2 linked regions of the Acidithiobacillus ferrooxidans ATCC 23270 genome follow. The protein of the gene in region 1 interacts with the protein of each later gene in a pairwise test. Links are inferred from orthologs where the notes say so. Each region holds a gene or a part of one and is shown in the gene's direction. Other genes may lie near its edges.

Region 1 (9,622 bases):
GCCGTAATGATGCACGTCCAGCCAGGCGAGGTACCCGAACTCCGGTTGCCGATAGCCGACCTCGGGTAGCTCCCGCACCAGGTATTCGCTGATGAAACGGGCGTTGTCCGCCAGATAACCGCGCAATGCGGACTGCCATTCTGCGCCGCGGTGCCAGGCGCAGGTCATGGCGGTCAGGGCGAAGAGGTTGGTGTGCTGAATCTGACTGCGCCGGACTTCAGTCAGAAAGGTGCGACGCAGCCCGGCGTCGGGGATAACGCTGACCCCGCCACCCAGTCCCGCCAGATTGAAGCTTTTGCCGGCAGAGGTCAGGAGGATCGAGCGTGGGAAGCGACTGGGGAAAGGGCAGTGCGGATGCTGACTGAGGTCGGCATGGATTTCATCGCTGACCACCACGCAGCCGGCATCGGCGCAAAGTGTGCCCAGTCGTTGCAGTTCTTCCGCTGTCCAGACTCGCCCCACCGGGTTGTGGGGCGAGCAGAGGAGCAACAGTTTGGCCCGCTGGACGGCGATTTCCAGGGCATCCCAGTTCATGCGGTAATGGCCGGTGTCATCCGCGATCAGCGGAGCCAGCAGCAATTCCCGCCCGTTGTCCTCCACTGCAGTCATGAACGGCGGATAAATGGGAGGCATGACGATGATCGCCTCGCCCGGTCGGGTGAAGGCACGTACGGCTGCGTAAAGGGCGGGAACGACACCGCTGATGCAGGCGATCGCGTCGTTTTCCGGCCGCCAGTCATGGCGTCTGGCCAGCCAATCGGCGGCGGCCTGCAACATGGTCCCTTCATTGCCCGGATAACCGAAAACGGGATGATTCAGGCGTTCCTGCAAAGCGGCGATGACCGCGTCGGGTGCGGCGAAATCCATGTCCGCCACCCACATGGGCAGCACTTCGGCGCCAAAACGTTCTGCCGCACCATCCCATTTGAGGCATCCGGTTCCGCGTCGTGGAATGACCCTGTCGAAGTCGGCGCCGCCCCGTTCCGCGCTCATAAGCGTTCCCAGATGGTCACCTGCGCGATGCTGTGCTGATATTTGCGCGCCGTTTCGCGGATGACGAAGGGCAGATCCTGCGGGCTGCCATCGCGCAGACGGAATGGTCCGGACAAAATTTCCCGCAGGGCGTCGAAGGTGCTCAGATTCTCTCCATCTCGTTTGAAACCGCCGAGCCACTCCGACCGCGCGGTATATTCTTCCAACCAGGTGTAGGGCGACGTGATGACCAGTAAACCGCCGGGAAGGATGCGGTCGGCGATGTCCTCCAGAAATTTGCGGGGGTGGTGCAGACGGTCGATGAGGTTGGCCGCCACCACCAGATCATAATCCCGGTACAGGGGCTTCAGATTGCAGGCGTCGGCCTGAAAGAAGCGGACCCGGTTTGCAGCCCCGGTTAGCCCCAGGGTGGCGAGATCCGCCGTTTGATAGCTTTGCAGTTCACCCTCTTCGGTCAGGGTGTAGGAGAAGTGTCCGCGCTCGCGCAGTTGCACGCCTACGCTGATGAAGCGTGCCGAGAAGTCGAGGCCGGTGACCTCGGGGCAATGCCTTGCCAGTTCAAAACTACCGCGGCCTACGGCACAACCGATGTCCAGAGCGCGACGTAAAGGCCTGCCGGCCATAGCCTCCACCGCGATTCCCACGACCTTTGCCGCAAAATTGGCCACCCCATAGTATTCGCGCCCATAGTGAAATTCCGCATACTGGGAGACCAGGGCGTCACTCTCATAGACCGGTACCTCAGGCAGCGCATTGGGCGAGGCGACATAGCGGAATCCCGCATGCTGGAAGAAATGGCGGCGGAAGGCATAGCGGGCCTCCCGCTGCATTTCGTTGCCGAGACTGATGAATGAGCCGCCCTTGATGAGATTGTGCTGCTGGTCGAAGGTGGGCACCGTGAAGTCATCATAAACCGGATGCACCTCGAAACCGGGAAAGGGGTAGATGGGCGTCGCGGTCCATTGCCAGACGTTGCCGACCGCATCGTAGAAATCCCCTTGTCTGAATTGATCTACGGGGCAGGGCGAGCAGCCTGCGGCGAGTCCGATATTGCCAGGCACCGCATCATCCCAGGCATCACTGTCCGCCAGTCCGCTGAGGTCACGCAGACGCCGCCACTCATCCTCGCTGGGCAGACGCAGGCTCTGACGGGTCCCGGCCGATTTCCAGCGGCAGAAGGCGTCGGCTTCCAGCGCGTTCACCTCCACCGGCCAGTTCCACGGCATGGGGCGTTCCTCCGCGATCAGGCGCAGCCGCCAGGTGTCCTGATCCGGGACCCAGAAAGTCGGGTGCCGCGCCTGGCTGAAGCGGCGCCAGCGATCGCCCTCCGCGGTCCACCAGCGGCTGTCGCTGTAGCCATCCTGCTCCACGAAAGCCAGGAATTCCTGATTGCTCACCAAAAAGCGGGAGGCATGAAAGGGCTGTAGTGCCGCCTGATGAAGACCATATTCATTATCCCAGCCATAACGGGGATCAGCGCGTTCTTTGCCCAGACGGACGGCGCCACCCGCCACGGCCTGCAGGATGTTGTCCGGCGCGGCCCCCGCGGGGGTCCAGGGACGGAAGGCTTCCACGGGGCGGACGCGGGACAGGGGCAGTTGCCGCATGAGCACCGAACTGGTTTCCAGATGGATGTTTTCATGCTCAATCCCCATGAGGATCACCCACCACGGCGAATCCCAGGTGATGGGCAGGGACAGGGGCGTCTCGCCGATCAGGCCGTCCACCAGTTCCCGCACCCGCTGCCGGTACTGACGGACGTCATCGACGGAGGGCCAGTCATAATGGGTTTCGTCCAGGTCATCCCAGGACATTTCATCGACGCCGACCGCAAAAACGGACTCCAAACGTGGATCGAGGCGCCGTCCGATCAGGCCGGCCACCTGGAGCTTGTTTACATAGAAGGTGGCGCTATGGCCGAAATAGAAGATCAGGGGATGACGCAGGGGAATGGCCTTCTCATACCACGCCGCCGGTTCTGCCAGGTGATCGAAAAGCTGTTCATACAGCGAAAAAGTCTCGTGAAAGGTCCTGCGAATCTCTTCCCGCTTTTGCTCTGCATCCTCGCCATCGAGACGGAGCGCAGCGATACGTGTACGCGCCATGGATTCCCCCTGTTATGAGCTCTTGGTGTTCTGACCGATCAGTTTACCACAGGATACCATCTGATCCTGTGCCCCGGGGTGAATGTAGACCACCGCAATAGTCCATCTGCCGCCAGGCCTCGAAGACGGCGACAGCACAGGCGTTGGACAGATTCAGGCTGCGTTGGCCGGAGCGCATGGGCAGGCGCAGTACCTGCCTGGCGGGCAGGCTGTTCAGGAGGTGGGCAGGCAAGCCGCGGGTCTCCGGGCCGAAAAGCAGCGCGTCGCCGGGCTGGTACGCAACGTCGTGATAGAACTGCGTTCCCTTGGTGCTGAATGCAAAGACATGCGCATCGCCTAAAAATGCCCGGCAGCTCGCCCAGTCCGCATGGCGATGCACTTGCGCAAATTCGTGGTAATCCAGCCCGGCGCGGCGCAGGCGGCGGTCATCCCAGGCGAAGCCCAAAGGCTCGACGAGATGCAGGGTGGCTCCGGTATTGGCGCAAAGGCGGATGATATTGCCGGTATTGGGGGGTATTTCCGGCTCATACAGGATGACGTGCAAAAATGACTCAAGCATCAATGGGCTCTCAGAGGGCACGGGCGAGCACCCAGACGTCAATGCGCTGTACACCGGCAGCCCGCAGGGTGCTGGCAATCTGGGCGGCAGTGGTTCCGGTCGTGAGTACGTCATCGACGACGGCGACATGATCCGGAACGCGCTCGCGCAGGGCAAAGGCTGCATCCAGGTTCTCCCGCCGGGTGGCCGCGCTCAGTCCAAGCTGATGGCCGGTACTGCGGCGCCGCCGTAACGCACCAGGAATGACCGGGATTCTCCAGCGCTTGCCCCAGTGGCGGGCGAGCAGCATGGACTGGTTGTAACCGCGTTCGCGCAGACGCCGGCGATGCAGGGGCACGGGCAGCAGCGCTTCCGGGCGGGACGGCGGATGTTCGCCCCAGGCACTGGCCCAGGCGTCAGCCAGAGGTCTGGTCCAGTCCAGACGCCGCTGAAACTTCCACGCGATGATGGCGGTGTTCAGGGGTTCGGCATAGATAAACGGGGTATAGACATGGTCATAGGCGGGGGCTTCCACCGAGCAGACCGGGCAGTCCCCATTGTCCAGCAAAGGTAGCGCGCAATAGCTGCAGCGCTCGGCGGGCAGGCGCGGCCAGTCGCCGAAGCAGCCGGCGCAGAGCGGAGCGCCAGGCGCACCGCAGGCACGACAGCGTTCCGGGAAGAGCCAGTGGTTGAAACGCCCCGCTGCGTCATATAGCCGGGACAGGTGTGGAAGAATCCGTTGCAAGAAGTTCCTTGGGTTGTTTAGCCATCTGGCAGGGCGAGTATCGTCACCGGCTACGATTCTCCCGCTCCAGCACTCCATTGACAAGGCACAGGCCCCTCCCTATAAGAAACTATGCATAGCGAACGGGAAGAATCATGGCGCGCTGAATTGTCCGCCTTGCGTGCACACGACCTCTGGCGGGAGTTGCAGGTACTGCAACCTGCGCCGGAGCGCGGGCCGCCCACTTTTGTGGGGACGCGGGGCGAACCGCTCCTGTCCTTCGCCAGTAATGATTATCTGGGCCTGAGCGCAGAGTCGGCCTTACGTGATGCCGCCATCGCCGAGATTCAGCAGAGTGGGGTAGGGGCTGGTGCCGCGCCCTTGCTCGGTGGCGAGCGGCCCGCCCATGCCGTGCTGGCGAACGCCCTGGCCCGCTGGCTGGGAGTGGAGGCGGCGCTGCTCTTTGGTAGCGGTTATCTGGCCAATCTGGGGGTCATCTCCACGCTGGTCGGGCGCGGTGATCGGGTCTACGCCGACCGTCTCAACCACGCCTCTCTGGTGGACGGGGTGCGTCTCTCCGGCGCGCGCCTGCATCGCTACCGGCATGGCGATATGACCCATCTGGCGCAATGGTTGGAACGCGGCGGCCGGGGGCAGGCCTGGATCATCACGGACGGGGTGTTCAGCATGGATGGTGACATCGCCCCGCTCCCTGAACTCGCCACCTTGGCGCAGCAGTATGGCGCAGGGATCATTCTCGACGAGGCCCATGCCTTTGGAGTGTTGGGGACGGAGGGACAAGGCACCGCGGCGCACTGGAATATGGACATCCACGGGGTAGACGTCATCATGGGCACCCTGGGTAAGGCCTTCGGTGTTTACGGCGCCTTCGTGGCGGGGAGTCAGGACGTGGTGGATCTCCTGCGTAATCGCGCCCGCAGCTTCATCTACCATACCGCCCTGCCCTCCGCCCTGGCGGCCGCCGCCCTCGTCGCGCTCGACCTTTTACGGCATGGGGATGCCAGGCGCGAGCGCCTGACACAGCACCGGCAGCATCTGCGTGCGCAAGTGCCCGATGCCCCCTGGTTGGCCAGCGAGACACCTATTCAGGGTCTCCTGTTGGGCGATGCGCGGCGGGCGCTGACGGTCAGCGCCCAATTGCGCCGTGCCGGCCTTTACTGCCCGGCGGTGCGGCCGCCCACGGTGCCTGCCGATAGCGCCCGTCTGCGTATCACCCTCAGTGCGGCGCACAGTCATGATGATATCGAGCTTCTGGCTACCACGCTCCGGGAGGTCCTGTGAACTGGGCGCGTCAGGTCAGTGGTCGGGGACGTCCGCTGGTGCTGCTCCATGGCTGGGGAATGGAAAGCCGGGTCTTCGCTTCCTGGCGGTCCCTTCTGGATACCCATTTCACCTGCATCAGCTACGATCTCCCCGGTCACGGACAGACGCCCTGTGCGCCCTCCGGTCTGGCTTGGTCTGCCAGTCTGGAGAGTCTCCGCCAGATGCTTGCTCAGGAGGCCCCCAAGCCCCTGTTGCTCGGCTGGTCTCTCGGGGGCTTGTTGGCCCTGGGCATCGCCTTGCAGCACCCCGAATTATTGGCGGGACTGGTGCTGGTATCCAGTTCTCCCGCCTTTTGCCAGCGCCCCGACTGGTCTCCGGCCATCCCTGCCGCGACTCTGGAGGATTTCGCGCAACGCCTGCGCGTAGATCCCCAGGGTACCCGGCGGCGCTTCCTCGCCCTGCAAGTGTTGAACGATCCACAAGGACGCCGTGTTCTGGAGGGCCTCAGCACCTCCTGGCCCATGCCGGATCAGGCCTGTCTTGCCGATGGGCTGGGCCTGCTGCGGGAGGTGGATTTGCGCAGCCAACTGAGCAGAGTGCCCATGCCGGTGCATATCGTGCATGGGCGACAGGATCGGATCGTACCCGTCGGCGCCGGTGAGTATCTCCACCAGCATCTGACCGGCAGCCGGTTTACTCTCCTGGAACAGGCTGGTCACGCCCCTTTTCTGTCTCACCCCGAAGCCTGCGCCAATGCGCTGCTGGAGACCTGGGGATGAGTTCCGGCAACCCGTCCTTTTTCATGGAAAAACGCGCCGTGCGGCGGGCTTTCGAGCAGGCAGCGGCCGGGTATGAAACCAGTGCCGTCTTGCAGGATCAGGTCGGCGCGCAGCTCATTGAGCGACTGGACCTCGTCAAGCTGGAACCCCAATGGATACTCGATATGGGCAGTGGTACCGGCTTGCAAAGCCGCCGTCTCAATCGCCGTTATCCGCGTGCGCGGCTGCTTGCCCTGGATCTGGCGTCGAACATGTTACAGCAGGCCCGGCGTCGTAAAGGCTGGCGTCAACGTCAGTATTTCTGCCAGGGCGACGCGGAAAATTTACCGCTGGCGACGGCCAGCATCGACCTGCTCTACGCCAACATGTCCATTCAGTGGTGCAATGATCTGGATCAGGTATTACGCGAGTTTGCACGGGTGCTGCGTCCCGGCGGCCTGCTCATGTTCAGCACCCTCGGTCCGGACACCCTCAAAGAACTGCGTCAGGCCTTTGCGGCAGTAGACGACCAGTCCCATGTCAGTCACTTCATCGACATGCATGATATTGGCGATGCCTTGGTGCGTCAGGGCTACGAAATGCCCGTCCTGGATGTGGAACGTTATCAGCTCACCTATGCGGCGGTAGACGATCTCCTGCGGGATCTGCGGAATATCGGTGCCACCAATGCCGCCGCAGGTCGCGCCCGTGGCCTGCTCACCCCCCGCCGCCTGCAGGCACTGCGGCAGGCCTACGAGGATTTTCGCGCCGACGGCCGCCTGCCTGCCACCTATGAAGTCGTCTACGGACATGCTTGGGGCAGCGGACCGCGCGCCCTTCCGCGTGAAGACGGTAGTATCGTTTTTCCTCTCACGCGGCTGCGACGCCGTCCATGACCGGGGAGCATCCCTCGCCGCGTCGGCATGCGGGTCCACTGCGTGGACTATTGGTTACCGGTACGGATACGGGTGTCGGCAAAACCGCTGTCACCGCTGCCCTCGCGCACAAATGCGCGCAGCACGGAATGCTGGTGGCGGCCCTCAAACCCATTGTTTCTGGAGTCGAGGCCGACGGTACCTGGGAGGACGTGGAAATTTTGCGCGCCGCCAGCCAGCCCCCGCGCAGTGTTGCCGAAACGGGTCTCTATGCTTTCGACCCGCCAGTGGCGCCCCACTGGGCGGCACATCAGGCGGGCGTCACCGTCGAGCGTGGGCGGGTGGCGGCTTTCGTCCGGATGCAATCCGCGGCGATGGATTGTGTGCTGGTGGAGGGTGCCGGTGGTTTTCTTACCCCATTGGGCGATGACTGGGGCGTTGCCGAACTGGCCAGGGATCTGCATTTTCCTGTGCTGTTGGTGGTGGGCTTGCGGCTCGGTGCCATCAACCACACGCTGCTGAGCGTCGAAGCCATCCGCGCACGGGGACTGCGCTTGGCCGGGTGGGTGGCAAACACCCTGAATCCCGCAGTCGCGGTGGGCACATTGGAGACCTTGCAAGGGCGGCTGGCGGCGCCCTGTCTGGGGGTGCTGCCTTACGCGCCACACTGGTCTCCCGCCATCCTGAGCCCTTGTCTATCCCTTCCTGATGTCCTGTATTGATGTTAGACTGTTTCCGTATTGTCATAAAAAACAAAAGGCAAGCGGCCGCGATGTCAGGGTGGAAATTCAGTCGTCGCGGTAAGGTCGGTGTATTCTGATGGAGCGTGCGTGTCATGAAATCATTCAAGAGCATACTGCTGTTGGTGGTGACGAATCTGCTGATATTCGTCAGCCTGTCGATCAGTTTTACTATTCTGGTCAACTTCATTTTGCCGATCTTCGGTGTCGACCTCCGCGGGTCGGTGAGTGGCGCGGACCTGCTCTGGGCGCTGCTGATCGGTTTTGGCGGCGCCTTTATTTCGCTACTGATGTCGAAACATCTGGCGCGCGCGGGCCTGCAGATGCAACGCATCGATGCGCCGCAATCGGCCAAGGAACATCTGGTATACGATTCAGTGGCGCAGCTCGCCAATCGTTTGGGTATTCGCATGCCGGAAGTCTGGGTGTACTGGAATGATGAGCCTAACGCCTTCGCCACCGGACCGGGGCGCAACCACAGCATGGTGGCGGTCAGCAGCGGCCTGGTCAATCTCCTCAGCGACAATGAGGTGCGGGCGGTACTGGCCCATGAGATGGGGCACGTATACAATGGCGACATGGTGAGTACCACCTTGCTGCAGGGGCTGATGAATACGTTTGTATTCTGGTTGTCCATGCTCGCCGCGCGGCAGTTTGATGACCGGCCCATGGTTGCTTTTGCGGTATCCATAGTGCTGCAGATCGGCCTGTCTTTCCTGGCGCTGATTCCCATCACTTGGTTTTCGCGCCGTCGGGAGTTCGCGGCGGATCGTTTTGCCGCCGAGCAGGTAGGCGTGGCTCCGATGATCTCGGCCCTGCAAAAACTGCAGCGGGGCGCGGAAGCCCTGCATGTGGTGCATGATGTGGTGCGCGATCCCATGGCGACGGCCTACATTTCCGGAAGCTGGCGCGGTTGGTTTGCCACCCATCCCAGTCTGGAGGCGCGGGTGGCAGCTCTGCGGGCGTTGCAAAACGGTTATAGTTACCAGTAGTTGGTATCGCGATGGAGGAATTGGTCTTTGATGCAGCCAGGAGGCAGTGCAGTTGCGCCCTGAGGGCGTCCGTCCGGTCCTCCTGCAATGCCATGACCGGTCAGCCCCCTTCCCCGACCCGGAGCAGGCCGACGGCAACCTGGTCGCCATCGGCGGCGATTTATCCAGGGAACGCCTGCTCCTGGCCTATGCCCACGGCATCTTTCCCTGGTTCGGCGAGGAAGACCCCATTCTCTGGTGGTCACCTGATCCCCGCGGTATTCTCGAGCCCCCGGCGATACACGTCAGTCGCAGTCTGCGCAAATCCGCCCGTAACCGTGACTGGCAATATCGCATGGACAGCAATTTTGCCGGTGTCATCGACGCTTGCGCAGCGCCGCGCCCAGGGCAGGGAGATACCTGGATTACCCCGGCGGTGCGGGCCGCCTACCTGGACCTGTTCGCGGCCGGAGCAGCACATTCCATAGAAGTCTATCAGCAGGACCGTCTGGTCGGGGGACTTTACGGCGTAGCCCTCGGCGGACTTTTTTTCGGGGAGTCCATGTTCAGTCGGGTGCCCGATGCCTCCCGGCTGGCTCTCGTTCTGCTGGCGCGTCATCTCCAGCATTGGGGC
Region 2 (6,852 bases), 1.4 Mb from region 1 along the record:
TTATGTTTTCCGCCAAAGCGTCCAGCCTGCCGATTGCCCGGGTGTCTGTCCATGGTGACCGGCTGGATGGCGATGTCGATCTTCGCGTCTGGTTGCGCTTGGGTGAGGCACTGGCTAGTGTGCAGGCTGTGCGTGTATGTCTTGATCTGGTCCGCAGGGGACAGGTGGTTACCGCCGATGGCCGTATAGAGTTGCGCGGTGAAATCCGCTGCGAACGCTGCATGGGTGCTATGCCCTTGCAGCTTTCCGTAATGGTACACAGCGGATTGGCAGAGCAAGAGTCTGCGGTGATCGCGCTGGACCCTGATCTGGAAGTGGTCCTTGCGGAAGACGGGGTTGTCGCCCAGCAAAGCTGGCTGGAGGACGAAGTGCTGTTAGCCCTGCCCATGATTCCGCGCTGTGAGGATTGGAAGTCGGGTGTTTGTCCGGTTACCGGGCTTGAGCCGTCAATGGTTGTAAAGTGAAGTGCAGTACATCTTGAATACAGATTGGAGAATTGAGTCATGGCCGTTCCACAAAGTAAAACTTCCCGTTCACGTCGTGATATGCGGCGCGCCCACGATTTTTTGGTAACGGTAAACCGTTCCGTATGCGCCAACTGCGGAGCAGCCAAACTGCCCCATCATGTATGCCCCGAATGTGGTTTCTATAAAGGTCGCGAGATCGTGAAGAAGGCGGTCGAAGCCTGACCAGGCTGCCGCGCCAGAGCGTCCCGGAGACTTCGCGATGCCGCATATTGCGGTAGATGCCATGAGTGGCGATTCCGGCCCGTCGACAGTGGTGCTTGCCATCCGTGATCTGCTCGAGGATCACCCCGATGTCATATTTCACCTGGTCGGTGATACGGTTTCCCTTCAGACGGAGCTGGAGAAAGCACACCTCCACGGATCGGATCAGGTCGTCGTGCACCACGCCAGCCAGGTGGTGGCAATGGATGAGACGCCGTCCCAGGCCCTGAGGGGCAAAAGGGACTCGTCTATGCATGTCGCCATCAGTCTGGTGCGGGAAGGGCATGCCGATGCTGTAGTCAGCGCAGGCAACACCGGTGCCCTTATGGCACTTGGAAAAGTGTTTCTTCGCACCATTCCCGGAATTGACCGGCCAGCCATTGCCGCTTTTCTGCCGACGACCACAGGGCGTTTCCTCGCACTGGATCTGGGTGCAAATGTGGATTGTCGCCCGGAACATCTCCTGCAGTTCGCGGTAATGGGCTCGATACTCGCTGAGCGGGTCATGGGTGTGACCAAGCCCCGCGTCGCCCTGCTCAACATCGGCTCTGAAGAGATCAAGGGCAATGAGCAGGTCAAAGAGGCGGCACTTCTGTTGCGTGCCGCCAGGCTGAATTTCATCGGCAATGTAGAAGGTTCAGATATTTACAAGGGAGTCGCGGATGTGGTGGTTTGTGACGGCTTCGTGGGTAATGTGGCGCTCAAGACCTCAGAGGGACTGGCAACGATGATCAGTCACGAACTGCGCGCCAGCTATACCCATGGCTGGTATGGGCGCATTGCTTATCTGATCAATCGTCCCATTCTGCAACGCCTGCGTCGCCGCCTGGATTCCCGTCAATACAACGGCGCCACGCTGCTGGGATTGAACGGGATCGTCATCAAGAGCCACGGAAATGCGGATCGTTTTGCCTTTGCCTGCGCAGTGAAAGTGGCGATCACTGAGGCCAAACACCGCCTGACCCTGCGTATTGCGGAAGTGATCCAGGAGAATCTCGATCCGGCGGTGCGAAACAGCGCGTGAAACCTATTTACAGCCGTATTGTCGCCACTGGCGGCTATCTGCCGGAACGTATTCTCAGCAACCGCGATCTGGAACAGATGGTAGAGACCAGTGATGCCTGGATATTCGCCCGTACCGGCATCCGCTCCCGGCATATCGCCGCTCCCGGCGAGAAGACCGTAGACATGGCGGAAGCGGCTGCGCGCCAGGCGCTGGCCGACGCAGGTCTGAACGCGGCAGATCTGGATCTGATTATCGTGGCGACGACCACTCCAGATCAGATATTCCCCAGTACCGCCTGCCTGCTGCAAGCCCGCCTGGGCAACCGGGGGGCGCCGGCCTTCGACATCCAGGCGGTTTGCACAGGCTTCATCTATGCGCTGGCAACCGCCGATCGCTTCATTCGCAGCGGTGGGGCTAGGCATGCGCTGGTGGTCGGTGTGGAGAGCATGTCCCATATCGTTGACTGGACGGATCGCGGGACGTGTATTCTTTTTGGGGATGGCGCCGGGGCTGTGGTACTCAGTGCCGGTGACCAACCCGGTATTATCTCCACACACATCCATGCCGACGGTGCTTATGCCGACTTACTGCAGGTCCCCGGCGGGGAGACACGGATCGCCATGCAGGGTAATGCAGTATTCCGCGTGGCGGTGCGTACCCTGGGTGAGATTGTACAGGAAACGCTCGCGGCAAATGCCTTGACACCTGCAGAAATTGACTGGCTGGTTCCACATCAGGCCAATATCCGCATTATCGAGGCAACGGCCGACAAGCTGGGCCTGCCTATGGAGCGGGTGGTGACGACGGTGGAACATCATGGTAATACTTCTGCGGCTTCGGTACCTTTAGCCTTGGATGAAGCAGCGCGACGCGGTTGTTTTCAGCCGCGGCAACGGCTTCTGCTGGAAGCATTCGGGGGTGGTTTTACCTGGGGATCCGCACTCCTGCGTTGGGGCTGAAAGCCCTGCATACCAATTTGTATCGAGAGGAGGTTCGCTTGCACGGCTCTATCGCCTTTGTTTTTCCGGGTCAGGGTTCGCAGTCTTTGAATATGCTGGCCGACCTGGCTAACAGTCATCCGTTGGTCAAAGAGGTTTTTGAAGAAGCTTCCGCGCAGTTGGGCGAGGACCTGTGGCGGCTCACGCAGGAGGGGCCCACCGAAAAACTGAGCCAGACCCGCTGGACGCAGCCGGTGATGCTGACTGCCGGATATGCCGTATATCGGGTATGGGAAGAGGAAGGCGGCATCTTTCCCGATTTTGTCGCCGGGCATTCCCTGGGAGAATATACCGCTCTGGTGGTTGCGGATGCGGTGGATTTTGTGGACGCTGTACGCCTGGTCGCGGAACGAGGCCGCCTGATGCAGGAAGCGGTGCCGGAGGGGGTGGGTGCCATGGCAGCCATCATCGGCCTCGGCGACGATGAGGTGAAACAGCTCTGTGCTCAGGAGGCAAGGGGTGAAGTGCTGGCTGCGGCCAATTTCAACGCGCCGGGACAGGTGGTGGCTGCAGGTCATCAGGCGGCCGTCGAGCGGCTGGTGGAGTCGGCACGTGCGGCCGGGGCCAAACGTGTTGTCCTGCTTCCGGTCAGCGTGCCCAGTCATTGCAGCCTGATGGAGCCGGCCGCTGAACGTTTCCAGTCTGCGCTGGAAGCCGTGCAGTTCCGTAGCCCTAGGGCGATGGTGGTACATAACGCCGATGTGCAAAGCCACAACACGCCAGACTCCATCCGTGCCGTACTTGCCAGGCAGTTATATTCGCCGGTGCGCTGGACGGACACGATTCGCCACCTCGCCCGGCAGGGAGCCATGACCTTTGTGGAAATGGGCCCGGGGCGCGTACTGTCGGGCCTGGGGAAACGTATAGAGCCCAGCCTGACCATGCTTCACGTCGAAGATGGCAAAAGCCTCAAGGCTGCCCTGGAGGTGATCTGATGGCAGGATCTTTGGAGGGCCAGCTAGCCCTGGTCACAGGTGGCAGCCGCGGCATCGGACGGGAGATCGCGCACGTACTCGGCAGACAGGGTGCGCGGGTCGTTGCCACGGCAACGACCTCTGCCGGTGCGGAACGGATCAGTGCCGATCTGGCGGCGCAGGGCATCCACGGCGCCGGGATGGCACTGGACGTGACTGATGACGCGGCCATGTCCGCAGTACTCGCGCAGATACAGGCATCCCATGGCGCGCCGGCCATTCTGGTGAACAATGCGGGAATCACCCGGGATCAACTGCTCCTGCGGATGAAGGATGAGGATTGGGATGCTGTCATGGCGACCAATCTGCGCGCGGTATACCGCTTGAGCAAGCTATGCGTGCGCGATATGCTCAAAGCCCGTTTTGGCCGTATCATCAACATTACTTCGATAGTCGGGGTGATGGGGAATGCCGGGCAGACGAATTATGCAGCCGCCAAGGCAGGGGTCGCGGGTTTCACCCGGGCCATGGCGAGGGAGGTGGCGGCCCGGCAGGTGACCGTCAATTGTGTGGCACCAGGCTTTATCAGCACGGACATGACCGAAGGGCTGAATGAAGCGCAGCGCGACACTCTGCTGCAGCAGATTCCTGCGGGAAGGCTGGGGACGGTGGCCGACGTGGCTGCTGCAGTCGCTTATTTGGCGAGCCCGGAAGCAGGTTACGTAACCGGACAGATTCTGCATGTCAATGGTGGCATGTGGATGGGGTAATGCATTCGTAGCTTTACAGGACTGTATGCCCTGTGGTCCAATCTCGCCGACAATAATTTTTCACCGACAGAGGAGCTTCTCCTAATGGATAATGTGGCAGATCGTGTAAAGAAGGTCGTAGTAGAGCAGTTGGGCGTTAATGAGGACGAAGTCACCAATGAGGCGTCCTTTGTTGATGATCTGGGTGCCGACTCGCTGGATACCGTGGAGCTGGTGATGGCGCTGGAAGAAGAATTCGATTGTGAAATCCCCGACGAAGAAGCGGAAAAGATTGCGACCGTGCAACAGGCCATCGACTATGTGTCTGCGCATATTCCAGCCAAGGATGCCTGAGTATTTCCTGACCGGGACGATGAGGAGATCGGGCGTTTGAAGAGACGTGTAGTGATTACGGGTTTGGGGATTGTGTCACCCGTCGGTGTGGGTATCCCGGCGGCGTGGAATTCGATAACCCAGGGACGCAGCGGTATCGGTCGGGTGACCCGACTGGATCCTGCCTCCTACAGTTCCCAGATTGCAGGAGAAGTCCGTGGCTTCGATATTGGTCAGTACATTCCGATCAAGGAAGCCCGCAAGATGGATTTATTTATCCATTACGGCCTCGTGGCGGCTATGGAAGCGGTTGCAGACTCTGGTTTACAGATCGGAGCAGATATTGCAGATCGGGTGGGCGTATCCATCGGCAGTGGTATCGGTGGTCTGCCGGGCATCGAATCCGAGCATCAGGTCGTCACGGAAAGCGGCCCCCGCCGGATCTCGCCTTTCTTTATTCCACGTTGCATCGTCAATATGGTGTCGGGGCACGTTTCCATTATGTATGGGGCCAAAGGGCCCAACATCGCCATGGCGACGGCATGTTCCACCGGCACACATTCCATCGGCGAGGCGGCGCGGCTCATCGAGTATGGCGACGCCGACGTCATGATCGCCGGTGGTGCCGAGGCGGCCGTCAGCCCTTTGGGGTTGGGTGGGTTTTGTGCGGCGCGGGCGCTCTCTACGCGCAACGCCGATCCTGAGAAGGCGAGCCGCCCCTGGGATAAGGATCGGGATGGTTTCGTGCTGGGCGAGGGTGCGGGTGTTCTCATTCTCGAAGAGTATGAATTTGCCCGGCGTCGTGGGGCACGGATCTACGCAGAGTTGGCCGGCTACGGCATGAGCTCCGATGCTTACCATATGACCCAGCCCGCCCCGGGTGGGGAAGGGGCCGTCCGTTGCATGCAGGCCGCGCTGCGTAACGCCTCGGTGTCGCCCGAAATGGTGGGTTATATCAACGCGCACGGGACATCTACCCCGCTGGGAGATCGGTCGGAGACCGATGCGGTACATACCGTATTCGGCGAACATGCACAGCGATTGGCCATGAGCTCCACCAAGTCGATGACAGGTCATCTTCTGGGTGCCGCGGGGGGGGTCGAAGCCATTTTTACGGCGCTCGCGCTTTATCACGGCATTTTGCCGCCCACGATCAATCTGGATCAGGCCGACGAGGGCTGTGACCTGGATTATGTGCCCCTCAAAGCACGAAAAGCGTCCGTAGAAGTTGCTTTAAGCAATTCCTTTGGATTCGGCGGCACCAATAGTTCTCTGGTTTTCCGCCGCTTCCACGACTGATTCGCCAATTGGGGGTGATTGTCGCCACCATGGATGGAGATCCCCTCGTGGCGGGGGCGTGCGATGCTACCCTGGACCGTGCGTTACATTACGGCGACGGGCTTTTTGAAACCATTGCAGTGATCAGGGGTGTCCCCCTGTTTTGGGAGGAGCATCTGGCGCGACTCGAGCGTGGCGCGACCATTCTGAATATTCCGGCACCTCATCCGGAAGTCTGGCGCGAAGATTTACGGACGGCGCTGGATGCTATCCCGGCGCAGCCGCGCCTTCTCCTTAAACTGACCCTCGGTCGTGGACCAGGGCCGGGGTACGGCAGCGCCGGCGCGGGCCCTCCCCGCCGCTATCTGTGGTTGTCCCGGTGGCCGGAGCGAAACCCGCACTACTGGAACCCCGGCATCTCCGCCGCAGCCTGCGAGGTCGCCTTGCTCACCGGCGCGCCGTATCTCGGCGTCAAATCTCTCAATCGCCTGAACCAGGTTATGGCCCGGGATGCCCTGGCCCCCGAATATGCCGAGGGGGTCATGATGGACCAGTCGGGACTGTTGCGCGAGGGCATCATGTCCAATCTGTTTTGGGTAATGACTGGTGTTGTCCATACTCCGGAGCTGGAAAACGGCGGCATCGCTGGTGTTCAGCGGGCCGCCATTCTGGCATGGTTGCAGGCCCATGGCGTGCCGACCCGCTTGGGCCACTGGCCACTGACGGTGCTTCAGGATGCTGACGAAATATTTTTCAGCAACAGTCTCATCGGTGTCTGGCCCGTGCGCTACTTCATGGGGCGCGAATTACCCGGGCATGACGGACCTATAACATCCGTCCTCCTCG

What was found.
Region 2: the proteins of bioH (region 1) and acpP interact in binary tests that used the Escherichia coli proteins (3 or more experiments, as listed by UniProt). The link is inferred for Acidithiobacillus ferrooxidans ATCC 23270 from one-to-one orthologs.

The regions. Positions count from the first base shown.
Region 1 is NC_011761.1:216,316-225,937, forward strand. The notes cover bases 4,542-7,540. They hold bioH (pimeloyl-ACP methyl ester esterase BioH), read left to right. Parts: upstream 4,542-5,658; coding sequence 5,659-6,423; downstream 6,424-7,540. Other genes in these bases: bioF (8-amino-7-oxononanoate synthase), read left to right, coding at 4,542-5,662; bioC (malonyl-ACP O-methyltransferase BioC), read left to right, coding at 6,420-7,298; bioD (dethiobiotin synthase), read left to right, coding at 7,295-7,540. In the rest of the region: AFE_RS01115 (pyridoxal phosphate-dependent aminotransferase), read right to left, coding at 1-993; ovoA (5-histidylcysteine sulfoxide synthase), read right to left, coding at 990-3,098; tRNA (uridine(34)/cytosine(34)/5-carboxymethylaminomethyluridine(34)-2'-O)-methyltransferase TrmL, read right to left, coding at 3,142-3,657; AFE_RS01130 (ComF family protein), read right to left, coding at 3,668-4,381; more of bioF, read left to right, coding at 4,493-4,541; more of bioD, read left to right, coding at 7,541-7,999; protease HtpX, read left to right, coding at 8,113-9,009; aat (leucyl/phenylalanyl-tRNA--protein transferase), read left to right, coding at 9,056-9,622. UniProt on the Escherichia coli protein: The physiological role of BioH is to remove the methyl group introduced by BioC when the pimeloyl moiety is complete. It allows to synthesize pimeloyl-ACP via the fatty acid synthetic pathway through the hydrolysis of the ester bonds of pimeloyl-ACP esters.
Region 2 is NC_011761.1:1,660,819-1,667,670, forward strand. The notes cover bases 3,413-6,124. They hold acpP (acyl carrier protein), read left to right. Parts: upstream 3,413-4,500; coding sequence 4,501-4,749; downstream 4,750-6,124. Other genes in these bases: fabD (ACP S-malonyltransferase), read left to right, coding at 3,413-3,667; fabG (3-oxoacyl-ACP reductase FabG), read left to right, coding at 3,667-4,416; fabF (beta-ketoacyl-ACP synthase II), read left to right, coding at 4,786-6,027; pabC (aminodeoxychorismate lyase), read left to right, coding at 6,057-6,124. Also shown: AFE_RS08805 (YceD family protein), read left to right, coding at 3-464; rpmF (50S ribosomal protein L32), read left to right, coding at 504-689; phosphate acyltransferase PlsX, read left to right, coding at 727-1,752; AFE_RS08820 (beta-ketoacyl-ACP synthase III), read left to right, coding at 1,749-2,693; more of fabD, read left to right, coding at 2,732-3,412; more of pabC, read left to right, coding at 6,125-6,852. UniProt on the Escherichia coli protein: Carrier of the growing fatty acid chain in fatty acid biosynthesis.